DNA from 3 places in the Peribacillus sp. NPDC097895 genome. Region 3 is predicted to be linked to each of the others. Evidence: predicted binding sites of a transcription regulator. Region 3 holds the regulator's gene; each other region holds the start of a gene.

Region 1 (6,799 bases), on a different contig from region 3:
GACAAGGTTTGCATCCTCTAATAATCGTTGAAGCGATCTTGTTGTGGTTACACCGTATTGTTTCTTTAAATAATCAAACCGGTCATCATTTGATTTATTTGTTACAAAAATATTTGCTGGGTCAATTACCTGTTGAGTCACCAGCCCCGAAATGATTGCTTCTGCCATCGATCCAGCTCCGATAAATGCGATTTTTTTCATAGTTCTCGCTCCCTTTTCTTTTGTTTACGGTCTTTTTTGAAAAATAAAAAGACCCCTCATCCAATAAAGGACGAAAGGTCTAGCTTCCGTGGTACCACCTTTGTTCAACTTTTCCATAACAAATAAACAGAAAAGCTGCACTTGAATCCTCTAACGCGGGAATTACGTCAGGTTTTCCTGAAGGCTCATAAGGTAGGTTCAATAATGAGGGGGCGGTGAAGCCTTTCAGCACATTCCGAGCTTCACTCTCTTTACGCCATCAATAAATTTACTTGGCCTTAATCAAAGCCATGCCGTCTTTAATTACTTGTGATTATGAAGGATAGATCAGTACTCTGTCAATGATAATATATGCATGGACGTCAAAAAATAGACATGAATTATGTGAAAATAATGACAGTAATTAAAAATACATGTAAAATGGTAATTATACACTCATTTTCTTGATAAGTGCACCAAGAATCCGGTCTTGCGTATAAAAAGATTTATATAAATATAACTTCTAAGGTGGAAATGATTATGGCGAATTGGAATGGAGATATTGCAAAAATAGCTTTGCCCACGCCGTTTGCAGTGGGTGATGTAAATGTTTACGTAGTTAAAGGGGATGCTTTAACGTTAATTGACACTGGAGTCAAAACGAAACGATCAAAGGAAGCCTTGATTCAGGGGCTTGGCGATTTGGGTCTAAAACTGTCTGATATCGAACAAATCATCTTGACCCATCATCATCCTGATCATGCTGGTGCTCTTGATTTCTTTGATAAGGAAATTCCGGTTTATGGACATAAAAATAATCAGCGCTGGCTGACTATCAGTGATGAATTCCTTGAAATCCATAATCGTTTTTTCCTTGATTATGCCACGAAGTTTGGAGTGGCAGAAGAGCTGAAAAGTAAACTGATACATAACCGCGATGAAATCAGGTTCCTTAGTGAACGGAAGTTGCAGGGATATTTGGCTGAGGGGGATGAGCTTCCTGGTCTTCCGGGCTGGAAAACGATCGAGACTCCAGGGCATGCACAAAGCCATTTATCCTTCTACCGGGAAAGTGACGGTGTCATGATTGCCGGTGATCATTTACTAGCTAAGATTTCACCTAACCCATTAATGGAACCTCCGCTCCTTCCAGGCGGCTTAAGGCCTCGTCCGTTACTGCAATATAACGCATCACTTCAGAAATTATTGGAATTCTCCATATCCACCGTGTACTCCGGACATGGATCCGAAGTTGCAGGAGATGCGGTTGCCGACTTGATTCAATATAGATTCGAACGGCAGCATAATCGGGCCATGCAGGTGAAAAGCATGCTTCAAGATAAGCCTTTATCCGCCTTTGAAGTGTGTCAGCAACTGTTTCCGAAAGTATATCTACAGGAAGTCGGTCTTACACTTTCGGAAACAGTCGGTCAACTGGACTATTTAGAAGATTTGGGTGAAGTCGAAACAGAAATCCAATCTGGAGTCATTCTATATTCAATCGCTTAATGTTTTCAAGGAGGCTCATTTTTTTGAATAAGTTGCAAGGAAAAGTAATTGTTATTACCGGAGCTTCCGGAGGAATTGGCAAGGAAGTTGCAATCAAAGCGGCAAAGCAGGGAGGCCGTCTCGTTCTTTTGGCTAGAAGCCTGGATAAATTACAACAGCTAAAGAATGAGCTAATCAACCAATTTGGTGTTGATGCATATGCATATAAGCTTGATGTTGCAGACACCGATCAGGTGAATAGGGTATTTAATGACATCCATGCCCAAATAGGTGAAGTGGATGTATTGGTCAACAATGCTGGTTTCGGCACGTTTAAAGAAGCCCAGGATACGGAATTGGACGAAACAAAGGCAATGTTTGCTGTCAACGTGATTGGATTGATGGCCTGTACAAAATTAGTGCTTCCGTATATGAAGCAGAGAAAATCAGGTCATATCATCAATATCGCTTCACAGGCCGGTAAAATTGCCACGCCTAAATCCACTTTGTATTCGTCGACCAAGTTTGCAGTTCTTGGCTATTCAAACGCACTTCGGCTTGAGTTGATGGAAGATCATGTTTTTGTGACCACAGTCAATCCAGGGCCTATAGAAACGAATTTCTTTAACATTGCGGATGAATCAGGAACATATTTAAAGAATGTTGAAAAATTCATGCTTAAGCCTGAGGATGTCGCATCTAAAATCGTAGCGGCGATGCTGACCAATAAGAGGGAAATCAATCTCCCTGGCTGGATGGATTTAGCTGGGAAATGGTATAACATGTTTCCAAAGATCACCGAAACTTTAGGAAAAAAAGCATTTTTTAAAAAATAGGCTAGACTTTCGATACCACAACAATACGAAAGATGGTCTAGTCAAAAAGGGGGAGTGTCTAATGACATTCCCCTTTTGTGTGAAAATAAAAAGGAACTTCTTTGAATAAATTGGTAACCATTTCATCGGGAAATCCGTCTATTTCTTAGGAGGGATTTTCATGAAGATGGTAATAAACCTTTTTATATATATACTAGTTTCCTTTATTTTGGGGGGCTGTCAATCCTCTGATTGGAACATGCATGAGGCCGTTGATAAAGGGGAAGATGGTTTCATTACCGATCTTGACGATAAAAAGATTTTGATTAAAGGGACGTACTATAAGGTGACCAACCATACATATATTCAAGATCAACATGGGAAGGACCTCGATTATTCTGACTTGGAGATCGGGATGAAAGTGAAACCATGGCACCATGGCGAGGTCATGGAATCATTTCCTGGGAAAGCGGAAGCGGTGTTGATTCTTGTTTTGACGGACGAAAAGAGCTTAGCTGAACAAAGGGCGGTCACGGCTGCCATCGAGCATGTCAGCAAAGCGGAAAGTCAGCGATTCATGGTCCTCGAAGTCGTCCATTTACCCTCGGAGCATGTGTATAATATCGAAATGATGAATCGCTCCAACTTGGATTCATCTTTCATGGTGACTGTAGAAGATTTAACGGATGAAATATTATATATAAAATAAATCAATAAAACCGGACTGAATCATTTATGAATTCTGTCCGGTTATTTTATGGGGATTCGCTTACAAGAATGAGCGAATGTCCTGGATGTTATAAAGTTTTCGCACCTAGGTATTTCGGTTTCCAATAAGAGTTATCCATATTAGTGATGGTTATTCCTTTTGAAGACGTAGAACTAATGAATTGACCATTTCCGATATAGATCCCAACATGTGATACGCCTGTTCTTCCGGAAGAAGTATCAAAGAATACAAGATCCCCCTTAGATGGTGAAGATACTTTTAAACCAGTATTGGAATAGAGCAATGATGCTGTACGCGGTAAGGTAATTCCTTGTGATTTCTGGAATACATAATAAATGAAGCCTGAACAGTCAAATCCAGCTGGTGTTGTCCCGCCCCATTTGTAGGGTTTGCCGATTAAGGTTTTTGCATAACTGATCAAGCTGGTATTATTGACCTTATAAACACCAAGCGCATTAAATGTGCCTCGGCCGGCAATTCCGTCGGCGGTTAATCCTTTAGCTTTCTGGAATTTTTTTACTGCGGATACAGAATAAGTGCCGTAATATGTAGTCAGTGAACCTGAATATGTGAAATAACCTTTGGTTTTTAAAAGTTGTTGTAGTTGTTTGACATCGCTATGTGTCATTCCGGGTTTGAGGGTTTGATCTCCGATATTTGCAAAGGCTTGCAGGGGGGTTAGCATCATGGCAGATGCAACAGCAGCTGAAGCGATCCATTTCTTCATAATTTTCATTTCCTCTCTATCTATCTCTCTATTATTCTTAACAATATTATCCTACAATACCATTATGACAATTAGACATAATTTTGATTACAATTTCATTACAAAAAATGAGTAGTAAGACTTAAGATAATATAGACGAAAGTCTGTTGAAATGGATAAAAAAATTTAATAAAACTAAGTATTTGGGCATGATTAAAATTATTCAAGTTACGAATTTATCTATTTCAAAAAAACTATATGGATATTGAGGGTAATTTTGGTATTTTATCTATTATTAGGCTGCATTATATTTTTCGAGGAAATTCCATTAAAAAGTAGAAATTTGTATGAAAACTTCCATTGAATAAGAACGTATATTCGGTTAAAGTTATGAATATAATAAAAGCGAACATATATTCTTGTTAGGGTGAAAAAATGATGGATTATGGGACGATGCCGAAACAATCAATTATGTGTATCGATATGAAAAGTTTTTATGCAAGCTGTTCAGCGGTCATGCTTGGTTTGAACCCACTTGATTGTTATTTGGCGGTGGTTGGTGATTTGAAGAGGACAGGGAGCATTGTGCTTGCGGCTTCTCCAAAGATGAAGAAGGAGTTTGGCATCAAGACAGGTTCGCGGATGTTCGAGATTCCGAATGATCCAAGAATTGTCGTCGTTGAACCCAAAATGGCGACCTATTTAAGGGTCGCGACGGAAATCACCCGTTTGTTTAACCGTTATGTGCCTAAAGAAGCGATTCACGTATACAGTGTGGACGAAAGTTTTGTGAAAGTCGATGGTGCCGCTTCTTTATGGGGAGATGCCCGGATGATAGCTGAAAAGATAAAAGATGAAATCGAACGGGAATTACAGCTTCCCTGTGCCATTGGAATTGGTCCGAACATGCTTATGGCAAAACTTTGTCTTGATTTGGAAGCCAAACATGTAGGGATTGCCGAATGGAAGTATGAGGATGTGCCAAGCAAATTATGGCCGATTTCCCCACTTCGTGAAATGTGGGGAATCGGCAGGCGCGTAGAAAAAACCCTTCATGGAATGGGAATATTTACGGTTGGGCAGCTTGCCAATTATGATCTTGAATTACTTGAAGCGAAGTTTGGAATTATGGGCAATCAGCTTTACCATCATGCGTGGGGAATAGATTTATCGGACATGGGGGCAGTGATCATCGAAGGACAGGTCAGCTTTGGCAAAAGTCAGATTCTGCTGCGGGATTATAAGGAGGAGCATGAGGTAAAGCAGGTCATGCTGGAAATTTGCGAGGAAGTTGGAAGAAGGGCACGCACCCACCGCAAGGCAGGAAGGACGGTCAGTTTAAGTATTGGTTACAGCAAGGATGAGTTTGGCGGAGGTTTCCATCGTTCGCGTTCGATTAGCGAACCGACCAACATTACGATGGAGTTATATAAAGTTTGCCTGGAGCTTTTTCATGAGAACTATAAGCAAAAAACGGTTCGGAGCATAGAGGTCAGGCTCTCGAATATTGTGGATGATAACGAGATGCAGCTGACTTTATTTGATGCTTCGCGCTGGAAGAAGCGGGAGTTGAGTTACACGGTTGATCGAATTCGCCATAAATATGGATCCAAATCGTTATTGCGTGCAGTTTCGTATACCGAAGCAGGCACAGCTGTTTACCGAAGCAGGCTGCTTGGCGGGCATAAGGCGTAAGGCTGAATTTGAAGGGAGGGAAAAGAATGATTCGTGATCGCGGCCGTATCAAATGGACATCGATGATGTTGCCGGAGCATGTGAAAATGCTGCGGGATTGGGTGGTGGAGGATGGCCATGAAGCGAAGCGCATCGTGGATGAGCAGCAATTGGAAGAAATGAATGTGGTGATGGGGGAAGCGATGGAGGAAAGAAAGGATGTCACGATTGCTCATTATGAAGGAAACCGGTATCAGCTGTTAATTGGCAGGATTCATTATTATAATGAGCTCACCCAAAAGCTTCATGTCATCGATCGTTTTCAGCAGGCTCATTATATCAGGCTTTCTGATATAGCGGATGTAAGGATAATGGAATAATGGAGCGAAGGGTTCCCGAGAGCCGCCCTTTCATTTTCGAAACAATTTCCGTCCTCTTTCATAATGAAAGGAAATCATCGGGGCATAGAGAATCCGCACTTGTTAGCACAGTTAGCGAAGGAAAAGGAAGCAGGCAGTTTCGTTAACAGAAACGTTTTTATCGTTTATAATGAGGAAATGCAAAGACTTCGGGAGGCATGTAATCATGTATATTGAATGGACGGAAAGAGCGGCAGAGAAAATAGCCAGTAAGATACAGGGGCAAAAAGGATATTTACAGTTGAAATATGATACGGATGGCTGTGGCTGCGTTGTAAGTGGCGTGACGGCGCTATGGCTGGTCAACGAACTTGAAGAAGGTACCGAAAAAGCGGAAACGAACGGACTCCCTCTATACGTAGAAACATCAAAAATGATTTTTCTGGATGAAGTCATGAAAATAGACTTTGTGCCGGAAGCGAACAGCTTTCAGTTAAAAAGCCCGAATCAAATCTTAAATCCGAGGATGAGCTATTTTAATAAAATCTAACACAACAAAGAGGGAATCTTGGATACCCTCTCTTTTCCTTCTCAGACAAGTTTGAGAAACTGATCGATTTGATTTTCATATTCTTGTGGATTTTCATTATAGGATTGAGCGTGGGCCCCTTGTTTAGCAATATACAGCTGCTTTGGGCCCTCTTTTGCTGCATATAATTCCATCGTCATGGAAGCGGGGATGAAGCTGTCATTTTCACTATGGATGAAAAGCACGGGGTTTCGGATGTTTTTCATATAATTGATCGGGGACACTTCATTTGTCCAATATCCGTCACGGAATTTGATG
Region 2 (6,799 bases), on a different contig from region 3:
GGATATTTTTGTGAATGATGAGAAGCTGGAGTATTCCATTTCACCGACTGAAGTGAATACGCAATTGGTTACGATACAATTTACGAAAGCCGAATAGTCATCTTATAGATGACTATTTTTTCTCTATATTAATGCGGGATTGGTTTATCCCGGCATATAAGATTGGGTTTTGAGTTAAATTATACATATAAGCATGTGGTGGCCTTACGCCATAATTATTTTAGATCTATAACGCTTTGCCAAACGGCCGGCGTAAATTTTGGAGGTAAAAGTTTTGAATCTGCCTAATAAGATTACAGTAGCAAGAATCTGTTTAATACCAGTTTTTTTAATCATCATGCTCGCACCTTTTTCATGGGGTACACTTACTTGGGGAGAATACAGCTTGCCAGTTGCGCACTTAGCTGGAGCGATCCTCTTCATTATCGCTTCTACTACGGATTGGATCGATGGCCATTTTGCCAGAAAATACAATTTAATTACGGATTTAGGGAAATTTTTAGACCCATTGGCTGATAAACTTCTGGTTTCAGCTGCCCTAATTGTTTTGGTTGACCTAGATTTAATGTACGGTCAGTCGTGGATTGCCATCGTGATCATAAGTCGTGAATTTGCCGTTACCGGATTACGTTTAGTACTAGCGGGTACAGGGGAAGTGGTTGCAGCTAACCAGCTTGGTAAAATTAAAACATGGGCGCAAATTGTTGCTATTTCGGCATTATTGCTGCATAACCTTCCATTCGCCCTCATTTCACTTCCGTTTGCTAATATCACATTATGGATTGCATTAATCTTTACAATCTGGTCAGGTTTGGATTATTTTATAAAAAACAGAGAAGTATTTGTTAATTCAAAGTAAAACGAATGGTGGTTTTGAAAAGATGGATGCAGAAATCATTGCAGTGGGCTCTGAGCTTCTTTTAGGACAAATTAATAACACTAATGGAAGATTCCTATCACAACAATTCGCGGAAATGGGTATCAATGTTTTTTACCATACTGTGGTAGGGGATAATGACCGTCGTTTACAACAAGCTATAGAAATCGCTGAATCAAGGGCGAACTTGATTGTCTTTACCGGTGGACTTGGTCCTACCAAAGATGATTTAACGAAGGAAACGATTGCTCGCCATATAGGGAAAAAGCTCGTTTTTAATGACGAAGCTTTGCAATCCATTGAAGCTTACTTTCAAAAACGGGAACGGCCGATGACGGAAAACAACAAAAAACAGGCGCTTGTTCTGGAAGGCTGTGAAGTGTTGGCAAACGATCATGGGATGGCCCCGGGAATGGTCTTATCCAAATCTGGGATTACATACATGCTTCTCCCAGGTCCCCCGAGTGAAATGGAACCGATGTTTTTAAGTTATGGGTATGAAGCGATCATGAATAAACTGGACAAGCATGAACGGATCGATTCCAAGGTTCTTCGGTTCTACGGGATAGGTGAAGCTGAACTGGAAACGGTGATTGAAGATCTTCTTGTCAATCAAACCAATCCGACAATTGCTCCCCTTGCTTCCGAAGGGGAAGTGACGTTAAGGATTACCGCTAAAGACTCATCTAAAGAAAAATGCGAAGAGCTTATTTTAGAAGCGGAAAAAGAAATTCTTAGCCGGGTCGGAAAGTTCTATTATGGAAGTGATAATACTTCGCTCATAAAGGAGCTTGTAAAAGAATTAACGGTCCGCAAGCTTTCGATTGCGGCAGCGGAGAGCTTGACCGGAGGGATGTTCCAAGAGCAGCTGACAACCATCCCGGGCGCCGGTAAAGTCTTCAAAGGTGGTATTGTCAGTTATTCGAATGATGCCAAGTCGAATGCTCTAGACGTCAGCGAGGGTACCATCTCTGAGCATGGTGTGGTCAGCGGTGAGTGTGCTATGGAAATGGCCTCTAATGTCCGGAAAAAGCTCGATGCGGATGTAGGCATCAGCTTTACAGGTGTCGCAGGGCCAGATGAACAAGAAGGCAAACCTGTCGGTACAGTATTTATTGGTATTTCATATCGGGATGGGAACACTCATTTCAAGGAGCTTAATCTTTCCGGAAGCAGGGCGCAGAACCGGATTCGAAGTGTGAAGTACGGCTGTCATTACCTATTAAGGGATTTATAAACGTCGAAGCAGGGCTTTTTAAAGCTCTGTTTTTATTTGTTGGAGAAGTTTGTTTCTGTAAAAAAAGGGGAAAGAAGAAAAAAGTTAATTCCATGAAAATGCTTTTTTAAGTCAGTAATTGAAAGAAAATGAGGGATTCCTTAAGATAAAACGCTATTTTACAAAGAATATCCAGAAGGAAAAAAACGAATGAATGTTCGACTTTTTGCTTGGCAAAATAGTAAAAAGAGTATATAGTAAAGATAGGTTTTGAGACAAGATATAAACATTGATCTCAAATAATTGCTAACGTAAGAACACCTTTAATCGGACAGCCGATTATTTGAATATAGAGGAGGAAATTGAGTGAGTGATCGTCAAGCGGCTTTAGATATGGCGTTAAAACAAATTGAAAAACAATTTGGTAAAGGTTCTATTATGAAACTTGGAGAACAGAGTGATAGAAGGATTTCAACCATTTCAAGCGGTTCTTTAGCATTGGACGTAGCATTGGGAGTGGGCGGATATCCAAGAGGCCGGGTCATTGAGATATATGGACCTGAAAGCTCCGGTAAAACGACTGTTGCATTACATGCCATTGCAGAAGTACAAAAGACTGGTGGTACGGCTGCATTCATTGATGCAGAGCATGCTTTAGATCCAGCATATTCAGAAAAACTTGGTGTGAATATCGATGAGTTATTGCTTTCACAGCCTGATACAGGTGAACAAGCCCTGGAAATCGCTGAAGCATTAGTGCGTAGCGGAGCGGTAGATATCATTGTCATTGACTCAGTGGCAGCCCTTGTTCCTAAAGCTGAAATCGAAGGAGAAATGGGAGATTCCCATATGGGTCTTCAAGCCCGGATGATGTCTCAGGCACTTAGAAAACTGTCGGGTGCCATTAATAAATCAAATACCATTGCCATTTTCATTAACCAGGTCCGTGAAAAAATCGGTGTTATGTTTGGAAATCCAGAAACCACTCCAGGAGGCCGGGCTTTGAAGTTCTATTCAACTGTTCGTCTGGAAGTGCGTCGTGCGGAACAATTAAAACAAGGTAATGAAATCGTCGGTAATAAAACGAAAATCAAAGTTGTAAAAAACAAGGTTGCTCCCCCATTCCGTCAAGCAGAAGTTGATATCATGTATGGTCAAGGGATTTCCCAGGAAGGTGAAATCATCGATATGGGTGCAGATTTGGATATCGTCCTTAAAAGCGGCTCGTGGTACTCTTACAATGAAGAGCGTGTCGGACAAGGACGGGAAAATGCGAAGATGTTCTTGAAAGAAAACCAGGATATCGCCCAGGAGATTTCTCAGAAAATCAGAGATCACTATAATCTTGATGGAGAGCATGAATTACCACCAGAAGAAACAGAAGAGGAACATTTTGAATTGCTTGATTAACAGAAGGAAAAGGCCTAAGCTTGTTCGCTTAGGCCTCTTTCTATATATTGTGAATTAGAGAGAAATTGAAAAAGTGCGCAATTTTCAGCGAATTAAATGGTTGGGTAATACAGATTTACAGTCTACTTCCATAATGAATGTTGCACGTAATGTCGGTTGGTATTAAGAAAACTTGAATAATCATTGATACATAAGGGACAAACGCTTGACAATAAAAATTCTCAACTATACAATTAATATGTATATTTTACAATTTTTCAAACTAAAATTTTGAAAATTAAGTGCTGTATATTGAATTTATGTGCAATGTACTTGCCGACAGTTCAACATTTTATGTAAAAAGTTCATAGCAAGGGGAGGTGAAACGATGGAACCCATGACAATCATCTTCACTTTGCTTGGCCTAATCGTCGGTGCAGTTGTTGGTTATTTTATTCACAAATCAAAGTTTGAGAGTAAAATAACAGGGGCAAAGGGCTCTGCAGAACAAATCCTTGAGGATGCAAAACGTGAAGCGGATGCTCTTAAGAAAGAGGCCTTGTTGGAAGCAAAAGATGAAATTCATAAAATTCGTTCTGATTCTGATCGGGAATCCCGTGAAAGAAGGAACGAATTACAAAAACAAGAAAATCGGTTATTGCAAAGAGAAGAGAATTTGGACCGTAAGGATGAAACGTTAGACAAACGTGAAAGCCTTTTGGAGAAAAAAGAAGATTCTCTAAACCAAAGACAACAGCATATTGAAGTGATGGAAAGCAAAGTGGACGAGACGGTTCGTAAGCAGCAAACAGAGCTTGAACGTGTTTCCGGTTTAACTCGTGAAGAAGCTAAAGCAATCATTATAGACCGAATGGAAAACGAACTGGCTCATGATGTAGCGCTTATGATTAAAGAAAGTGATACCCGTGCCAAAGAAGAAGCTGATAAAAAAGCAAAAGAAATTCTTTCTCTTGCCATTCAGCGTTGTGCGGCTGATCATGTTGCAGAAACCACCGTTTCTGTAGTAAATCTTCCAAATGATGAAATGAAAGGACGGATAATCGGACGTGAAGGACGAAATATCCGGACATTAGAAACGCTAACAGGTATTGACCTTATTATTGATGATACTCCTGAAGCTGTCATTTTATCTGGATTTGATCCAATTAGACGGGAAACAGCACGCTTGGCTCTTGAAAAACTTGTTCAGGACGGACGGATCCATCCGGCTCGAATCGAAGAAATGGTTGACAAAGCAAGACGTGAGGTAGATGAACATATTCGTGAAATTGGTGAACAAACAACTTTTGATGTTGGAGTTCACGGTCTCCATCCGGACCTTATCAAAATACTAGGCCGTTTGAAGTTCCGTACCAGTTATGGGCAAAACGTGCTTAAGCATTCAATTGAAGTGGCTCAGCTTTCAGGTTTACTGGCCGCAGAGGTTGGTGAGGATGAGGTTCTTGCCCGCCGTGCAGGTTTATTGCATGATATTGGGAAAGCAATTGATCATGAAGTGGAAGGCAGTCACGTTGAAATTGGCGTCGAATTAGCCACCAAGTATAAAGAGCATCCAACTGTCATTAACAGCATCGCTTCACATCATGGCGATACGGAACCAACTTCCATAATTTCAGTGCTTGTAGCAGCCGCTGATGCATTATCTGCTGCAAGACCAGGTGCTAGAAGTGAAACGCTTGAAAATTACATTAGAAGACTTGAAAAACTCGAAGAGATTTCCGAATCCTATGATGGAGTAGAAAAGTCATTCGCGATTCAAGCCGGACGAGAAGTGCGGATTCTAGTGAAACCAGAGCAGATAGATGATCTTTCGGCCCATCGACTCGCACGTGATATCCGGAAAAGGATTGAAGAAGAGCTCGATTATCCAGGTCATATAAAAGTCACGGTCATCCGTGAAACAAGGGCAGTCGAATACGCCAAATAAATTGTTAAATAAAAACGAAGTGGTGCAAACCACTTCGTTTTTATTTTTCTACTATTTATGGTTAAGAGTGATTCCTATGATTACCTCATATTATGTTACAATACATACTTGAATATTCTTATCATTAGAAATGTGAATATAGAAAGGGTTTTACAATGAAATTGTTATTTATTGGAGATGTCGTAGGGTCTCCAGGTCGTGATATGATCCAAGAATACCTTCCAAAGTTAAAAGAAAAGTATCGGCCGCATATCACGGTCATCAATGGAGAAAATGCTGCCAGCGGCCGGGGAATTACAGAAAAGATATACAGGAATTTTTTAGAGTGGGGAGCGCAGGCGGTGACCATGGGAAACCATACATGGGATAATCGAGATATTTTCAATTTTATTGATGATGCGAAATATCTCATCCGTCCAGCTAACTTTCCAGACGGTACACCTGGAGAAGGCATGAAGTTTTTAAAATTGAACCAGCAGGAAATTGCGGTCATCAATTTGCAAGCCAGAACATTCATGCCGGACCTGGATTGTCCATTCAAAAAGGCGGAAGAACTCGTGGCAAAGGCTCAAAAAAGAACACCAATCATCTTTGTCGATTTTCATGGTGAGGCTACAAGTGAAAAACAAGCAATGGGGTGGTTCCTGGATGGAAAGGTTACAGCCGTTGTGGGTACACACACCCACGTCCAGACGGCTGATAACCGTATCTTACCTGCGGGCACCGCTTATATATCAGATGTAGGCATGACAGGACCGTATGATGGGATTCTTGGCATGGAAAGAGGGGCAGTCATCCATCGGTTCCTGACAAGTCTGCCTGTACGTTTCGAAGTGCCTAAAGAGGGACGAACTCTATTAAGTGGGATTATACTGGAAATTGACGATAAGACTGGTAAGGCTAAAAAGATAGAACGAATACTCATTAACGAAGATCATCCCTTTTATCATTGATTTGAATGGATGGACAGTCAAAAGCTGTCCATCCATTTTTTCATTAATAAAACCTTTGGTGGACAATCCCGGTTTTCTTTGTCATACAAGTTTTACTTGATGAATATAGTAGCAGTGGAAAGTGTTATAACTATTGAGCCAAAGATTATAATCGGCAGGGAAGACAAGGAGGACTAGGAATGGAAATATTAAAGGTTTCAGCAAAATCTAATCCTAATTCTGTAGCAGGCGCACTAGCGGGAGTGCTCAGAGAAAGAGGAGCAGCCGAAATTCAAGCAATCGGTGCAGGTGCGTTAAATCAAGCCGTCAAGGCAGTAGCAATCGCAAGAGGGTTTGTCGCACCTAGTGGAGTTGACTTGATTTGTATTCCTGCCTTTACAGATATACTTATTGATGGCGAAGAGAGAACGGCTATA
Region 3 (6,799 bases):
AGGGAGTAAGTGTGATGCTTTCTTCGCTAATATTTACTTTTTTGACAGTAGCATCGTACCCATTTACTAAGACCACACCGATTTTCCCATTATCGACGTAGGTTGTTTTTTCAACAAGGATCAAGGATCCGTCACTGAATTCTTTGTTCATGCTGTTGCCTTTTACTCTAAGGAAAAAGTATTCCTGATCGGTCTTTAGCATGGAATTTAATGTCGGCATATACGCTTCAATATATTCATGGGTAAAATTTGGCTCTCCAGCAGGGATATTTCCGTAGACACCAATTAATCTAACATTATTTTCGTTTAAAAATTCCATTGAAGGATTATTTTTAACGATAGGTGTTCCTTCAATGAGGTGAGATAGCGGTATTTCAAAGCAGGTGGACATCATGCTCAATTTATCCATTAATGGCTTATTCCGCCCTGATTCCCAAGCTGAAACTGCCGTTGGGGCCACTTTTAATATTTTTGCCAAATCTTCTTGTGTCATTTTTCGTTCTTTTCTAAACATTTTAATCCGTTCACCAATGTGCATATTTCTTCACCTCTACCTCGAATATACACCATGAGTGAAAGTGAGTAAACTCAAAGTGCGTGAATTTTACAAAAAATCGTTGGAAACTATACTTCAAGTGTGATAGTATTTTTATAATAGGGGGTGACAAGATATGACAAACGTTAAATTCACACTTAAACAAGCTAGGAAGTATAAAGGTATAACTCAAGAAGAAATGGCAAAAGTGCTAAAGATGGCCAAGAGGACCTACATTGACTATGAGCAATATAAGATTCCATTGCGGATTGATAAGGCGTATATGTTTGCTGAATGTGTAGGATTCTCGATCGATGATATCATTTTTTTTGACCCTAATCTACACTTTAAATGTAGTTGAAAGGTCAAAGGCTGAATGTGCGTCATGACGATATGGAAAATCTGTTCATCGGCAATTCTAACGCGCCAAGGGGATACAAAAGTCCATATGAGTTTCATGTAGTGGATGGAAAAGTTGCTGTAGGAGCAGCCGTTAGTACCATTGCGATTGGAAAGAAATTCTCTTTAGCAATGTGTAAGGGTTTTGTTTAATACAGAGATTAATTGTGTATCTATTGGAAAAATTGTTGTCAAAAACACCAAGATTAGGGGCAATTGGATAGTGGCATATTCAAAGGAATTAGTACGGAGGTTCATAAATAGTCAAGCCCTTTATCCTTTGAAGGAGAAGGGCTTGTTCTCATTTTTACGTAAGGAACTTAAATTGCATGTGATGAAAAGGTCTTCTTCCCTAATTTCTAAAGCTAGACTGTGTCATTATTGTAAAATCCTATTTTTGTACTTTGTGAAAAAAGAGAATCACTAAAAGCGGGGCAGAAAGTTAAAGAAAATATCCCTTCAAAGTTAAGCACTCTCTCCCAATCGAAAATGAGTTAATAGAAATCGTCCGTAAGTAACATTGACGCATCCTCATACTTTATCTCTATATTAATGAATTCCTTCTAGTTTTTTTCTCCCATTTTTATAAAGATTGCAGGTAATGGATTGTAAAAGTACAAATATAAACTTATGAATGAATAAAGCAGACTTGGCAAAGGAGGACATAGATAATAGGAGAATTCAAAATTTCAAAGGATATGGGAGGAGATAGCAATTGAAAAGGAATGTAATCAATTATGTCATTTTTCTTGTCCTTATATTAACAATATTACTTATGTCCAAACCAGACATTTCCACAGCAGGAAAATTGAAGCCGCCTTCCGAAACTTTCAGCCCAGGGGATTGGTTTCTGGGGAGCAGCCCTCCCAATCTTGACGTAAATAAACCACCTATCGTATTTGTTCAAGGGAAAAATGGCAGCTCAACAAGCTGGTACGGTGAAACGGATTATCATGGTGTCAATGATATGTATACCAAAGCATATGAGGCTGGCTACCAAACCGTTTTTGTTCAGCTTTATGATTCAGCTGGAAATGGATCTGCTAGCCAATATGATAATGGTAGGCTGTTAGCATCCATGCTTGCAGAAATCAGTAACCATTTCGGCGGAGAAAAAGTAAATATTATCGCTCACAGCAAAGGGGGACCAGACACCCAAGCGGCTCTTGTACACTATGGAGCACACCAATATGTTGGCAGGGTCATCACTTTAGCTTCTCCACATCACGGTTCTCATCTAGCTGATTTGGCTTATAGCTGGTATGCAGGTTGGCTTGGTTCGCTTTTAGGTCAAAAAGATGATGGAACATATTCTTTGCAAGTTGGCAAAATGGCGGAATTTCGCTCTGCCACGGATAACCATGTTAACTCTCGTAAAAACATGTATTTCACGGTGACAGGAATGAATAGAGGACCAGCTCTTTCTGCTTTATCAATGGGGGGGCAATATTTATCTACGTATGGAGAAAATGATGGTTTAGTGAATGTATGGAGTTCAAAAATTCCCTATGCGTCACATTTGTTTACTGATCCGAACTTAGATCACGATAATATTCGAGTGGGTTCAGCTGTATTTCCAAGAATTGAGCCCTATTTAAGAAGCGCTTCCACTGTTGAGCTTCCGAGTGTAATGGTTAAATATAAACAACAAGTTGAAGATGATGTCATTACAACCGCTCTCGCACAAACCGTTCTAGGAGGTGTTCTGCAACGAAATATCTGGAACGAACAAACTTTCCATGTAAATGAAGCAGCCCCAGGTAATATAACCATATATACAGCCTCAAAAGATGTTGAGGTTGAATTAATTTCTCCATCCAATAAAAGGCATTCGCCTTCGGTAAAGGTCCACTCTGCAAAATATGAAGCTTCCTTTTTTAATGGTGCAACCATCCAAACATTTAATGGAAACAACCTTGAGATTGGGGACTGGAGAGTGCGAATGAAGACTAAGTCACCAACTGACGCCTACCTGTTAACAGCACAATTTAACGAAACGAATCCCATTACATTAAGCATGTCTGGAAAGGTTAAGCAAAAGGATGCGAAATTTTTAATAAAGAATCCTATCAATAATAAAAAAGGGCCAATCAGCACCACTTTTATGGTTCATTTGTTAGATGAATCCGGGAATGAAATTAATGAAAAAAGCTCAATACAAGTAATGGACAAAGAAAATTTTTCAGGTACCCTTCCAGATGTACCTAAATCGGGTGTTTATAATGTAACGATTGATGTCATGGAAAGAAGTGTCAGTGGTGCTGAAAGGACCCGTACGCTGATTCGTTCTGTTTATATTGAAAAATAGTAAGAAGATGCCTTCTTTTTATTGAAGGCATCTCGGACCGCCCGCAGAAAGCGAGTGCCTGGAGGGGAAATCAGCGGTCAAATTCTCCCCACCAAAAAACTGTAGGCAAAATCCATTATTATCGAATATGTAGACAAAAGGAGTTCTATCTACCTGTTAAAACAAAGTTGATTGGAACGGAAGGTCCGAGACTCCCGCTTAGGGATACGCGTCCAAGGGAGACCCCGCAGGCACAAAGAGCGCCGAAAGCGAGTGCCAGAGATTAAATCTACGTTAAAATTTACAAACCTAAAAAACTGTAGACAAACTCAATTATTAATTAGTTTGTCTACAGTCGAAGAAATAAATCAAAATCGTGAAAACAGTGGAAAGAAGCCTTTACCACCAGAAATTCATCAAGATAGAAACCAAGGAGCTTAAAGAGATTTCAACGGAGCTTGAGAGGTTACTATTTGAAAGATGAACCAACAAAAAAGTTTGCCTATTCGTTTCTTACAGCAGCATACCGCAATATAAATTGCGTGTGGTCGATGGTATAGATACGATGTAGTAGCCTGTTATTTAATAGATGAATGAATTTCATCTCCGGCCATACACTAGATAGCTAATCTGTCTTTTCATTAGATGATCTATAGGACAAAATGCCAGTTTTGAGCGCAGCGTAATTGCCTATACTTGCATAGCCATAAAACCAGCCCATAAAAATTCCTGCAACCAAATGATTTCTATGGCTGATGAAAATGGAAATGAACAAGCCAAGAACTAATGCGATGGTAGGGATGAATTTTTTAGGAGTATGAAACAAAACCTTAATCAGTTGAGTAAGTATTATTATGGTAGGAATGGCTATCACTGCATCCCAAAAATTTGTATGGATGGTCGGGAAGTCCATAATTTCACCACCTTAAATTGGAAGATGTACAAAATTAACTTTCACCATTTATATAGGATTTATACCACAGTAATTTTTACGATAGAAGCCATTTAACAAAGAAAGGTAATCCGAGCAGTTTTAAAGATTTTCAACGGTCAACTTATAAAGCCATCAATCCAAGTAAAGTAATGGATTTGATGGCTTTTTCTGCGTTGGAGGACAAAATGGTTTAGGTGTCAACGGTACGCCAGTTTAACGATTCAGAATCGTTGAGGATAATCATATCGTCAAGATTCAGTCTCTGCGCATGCCGAAGCATTGGATTTTATGGAAGTACAGTTTTTTTAGCTTGATCACATGAACTTTATCTGGGTGCGTGAATTTATTCCTCTTTTTTAAAATTTAACTATAGGTTGCATTTACATAGGCTTCCACGCACCGAATGGCAATTGTTTACTTTCCTATTAGCAATAAAAGAAAAAAGGAAAATTGAAATAATCCTATTAAAATTCCCTTCTATTAAATAAAAGTAATCAAAACCTAGTCTTCCATATGCATAATGAGAGAGTTTGGGACATAAATTAAAACAAACAAAAAAAGCGCCTTTAGCGCTTTTAGTGTATTTGTCTATATAAGCCTATTACTTTTCCAAGTATCGAAACATCTCTTAAAATAATGGGTTCCATATTTGAGTTCTCAGGCTGAAGCCTTATGTAATCCGGTTCCTTAAAGAATCGTTTTACAGTGGCTTCATCATCTTCAGTCATAGCCACGACGATATCTCCGTTATTGGCACTGCTTTGTTGTTTCACGATGACATAATCCCCATCATGAATTCCTGCCTCGATCATACTCTCTCCCATGATTTCGAGCATGAATACATGGTCATCATGTGGAACCATGCTTTCGGGAAGCGGGAAGTATTCTTCTATGTTCTCAATGGCCGTAATCGGCATGCCTGCTGTTACTTTTCCAAGTAAAGGCACGTTCACAACATTCGTTTTCGGTATACTGTTGGCTTCTTCTAAATTCAGGATTTCAATGGCCCTCGGCTTGGTAGGATCACGTCTTATCAGTCCTTTGCTTTCCAGGCGGGATAAATGTCCGTGAACTGTTGAACTTGATGCAAGTCCCACTGCTTCGCCAATCTCCCTTACGGAAGGCGGATACCCTTTTTGGCGAACTTCTTCTTTAATGAAATCAAGAATATCTTGCTGCCGTTTTGATAGTTTAGTCATTTTTGCACCTCTTCTCCAATTTTCTTTGCTTCATTATATCATGGCCCCCATCTCTATACAAACATAAGTTCGAATTTTGTTGTTGACTGAAACAAACGTTCGTATTATAATTCGGATATAACATACGAACGAACATTCGCTTTGGAGGGATATTTATGAAAAATTTATACAAAAACTATATTTATACGATTCTATTAGCGGGATCTGTATTCATCTTTTCAATTTTATTCTCTTGTACATTAGACAACGATCAAAAAAAGGATTTCCTTTCTATAGAAGTAAGCGAAGGCGACACCTTATGGGGAATTGCCGAAGAATATGAAGAAGCTAATTTGACAAAAAAAGAATTCATTGGTTGGATAGAAGAGCATAATGGGGTCAGGGCGGATTCAATTAAACCTGGTCAAGTCATTGTCATACCTGTTAAAGGGGAAGAACTTGTTCAGAATTTGGCAAGCGAGCAGTAAGTAGCGAAGGTAGGGTATTATGAAGGCAGTAATCTATTGCAGGGTTAGCACAGAAAAAGAGTCACAGGAAACATCATTGGCAAGGCAGGAAGATGAATTGGTCAAATTGGCAGAGAAGCTGGATGTAGAAGTTGTTTCCATAATAAAAGAACAGGCTAGCGGTTATGAGTTAAACCGTGATGGCATTTTTGACATGCTTGAACTTTTTAAAACCAAAGAAGCTGAAGTTCTATTAATCCAAGACGAAACAAGGCTGGGGAGAGGGAATGCGAAAATTGCCCTTTTCCATGTCATTCTTAAAGAAGGCGTGAAAATTTATACGCTTTCACACGATGGGGAACTGGAGTTATCGGATTCAGATGCCATGGTCATCCAGATAGTCGGTATTGTCGAAGAATATCAAAGGAAATTACATAATTTGAAAATAAAACGCGGTATGTTAAGAGCCGTTGAAAAAGGATACCGCCCTCAAAAAAATCTTCATAATCAGAGGAATTCTACCGGAAGGGAACGTAAGGAGATTCCTATTGAAGAAATTATTAAACTTCGGGCTAATGGATTGACGTTTGCAGAAATCGCAGCCACTTTAAGGGGCTTTGGCTACCATGTATCTAAAGCCACTGTAAACCGACGCTTTCTTGAACATCAACAAAATACACAGGAAAGTCAATCATAGAACTTGTAATTTCGCTTTTTTTTTAATACCATGACAATATCCGCAGATTACGAAGGAGCGAAATTATGCTATCACAAGAAAAATTAGCCCGTATTAATGAACTTTCTAAAAAAGCAAAGGAAGAAGGATTAACGGAAGTTGAGGCGAAAGAGCAAACACAATTAAGAAGTGAGTATTTGGAAACATTTAGACGGTCCATGTCCAATACCTTGGAGCATGTAAAAGTTGTCGATCCAGAAGGTAATGATGTCACTCCTCAAAAGATAAAAGATATAAAAGAAAAAAGAAACTTACATTAATGC

What was found. Region 3 encodes LexA, which represses DNA repair genes until DNA is damaged. Its sites were predicted from a motif close to CGAACATATGTTCG; they were not measured.
Region 1: ACQKMH_RS05030 (DNA polymerase thumb domain-containing protein) is a predicted target of LexA. The motif match lies at 4,326-4,339, and genes of this name have one in related genera.
Region 2: recA (recombinase RecA) is a predicted target of LexA. The motif match lies at 2,301-2,314, and genes of this name have one in related genera.

The regions. Positions count from the first base shown of each region.
Region 1 is NZ_JBNNSH010000001.1:1,051,184-1,057,982, forward strand. It holds gene proC (pyrroline-5-carboxylate reductase) at 1-201, opposite strand, end outside; gene ACQKMH_RS05010 (MBL fold metallo-hydrolase) at 721-1,689, shown strand; gene ACQKMH_RS05015 (SDR family NAD(P)-dependent oxidoreductase) at 1,713-2,504, shown strand; gene ACQKMH_RS05020 (hypothetical protein) at 2,665-3,192, shown strand; gene ACQKMH_RS05025 (C40 family peptidase) at 3,281-3,940, opposite strand; gene ACQKMH_RS05030 (DNA polymerase thumb domain-containing protein) at 4,355-5,614, shown strand; gene ACQKMH_RS05035 (YolD-like family protein) at 5,641-5,973, shown strand; gene ACQKMH_RS05040 (iron-sulfur cluster biosynthesis family protein) at 6,179-6,502, shown strand; gene ACQKMH_RS05045 (alpha/beta hydrolase) at 6,544-6,799, opposite strand, start outside.
Region 2 is NZ_JBNNSH010000002.1:25,799-32,597, reverse strand. It holds gene ACQKMH_RS11420 (RodZ domain-containing protein) at 1-97, shown strand, start outside; gene pgsA (CDP-diacylglycerol--glycerol-3-phosphate 3-phosphatidyltransferase) at 275-859, shown strand; gene ACQKMH_RS11410 (competence/damage-inducible protein A) at 882-2,114, shown strand; gene recA (recombinase RecA) at 2,460-3,503, shown strand; gene rny (ribonuclease Y) at 3,871-5,430, shown strand; gene ACQKMH_RS11395 (TIGR00282 family metallophosphoesterase) at 5,586-6,383, shown strand; gene spoVS (stage V sporulation protein SpoVS) at 6,563-6,799, shown strand, end outside.
Region 3 is NZ_JBNNSH010000004.1:333,930-340,728, forward strand. It holds gene ACQKMH_RS20675 (LexA family protein) at 1-538, opposite strand, end outside; gene ACQKMH_RS20680 (helix-turn-helix transcriptional regulator) at 672-896, shown strand; gene ACQKMH_RS20685 (esterase/lipase family protein) at 1,710-3,242, shown strand; gene ACQKMH_RS20690 (hypothetical protein) at 3,847-4,134, opposite strand; gene lexA (transcriptional repressor LexA) at 4,731-5,354, opposite strand; gene yneA (cell division suppressor protein YneA) at 5,510-5,821, shown strand; gene ACQKMH_RS20705 (YneB family resolvase-like protein) at 5,841-6,497, shown strand; gene ACQKMH_RS20710 (DUF896 domain-containing protein) at 6,563-6,796, shown strand.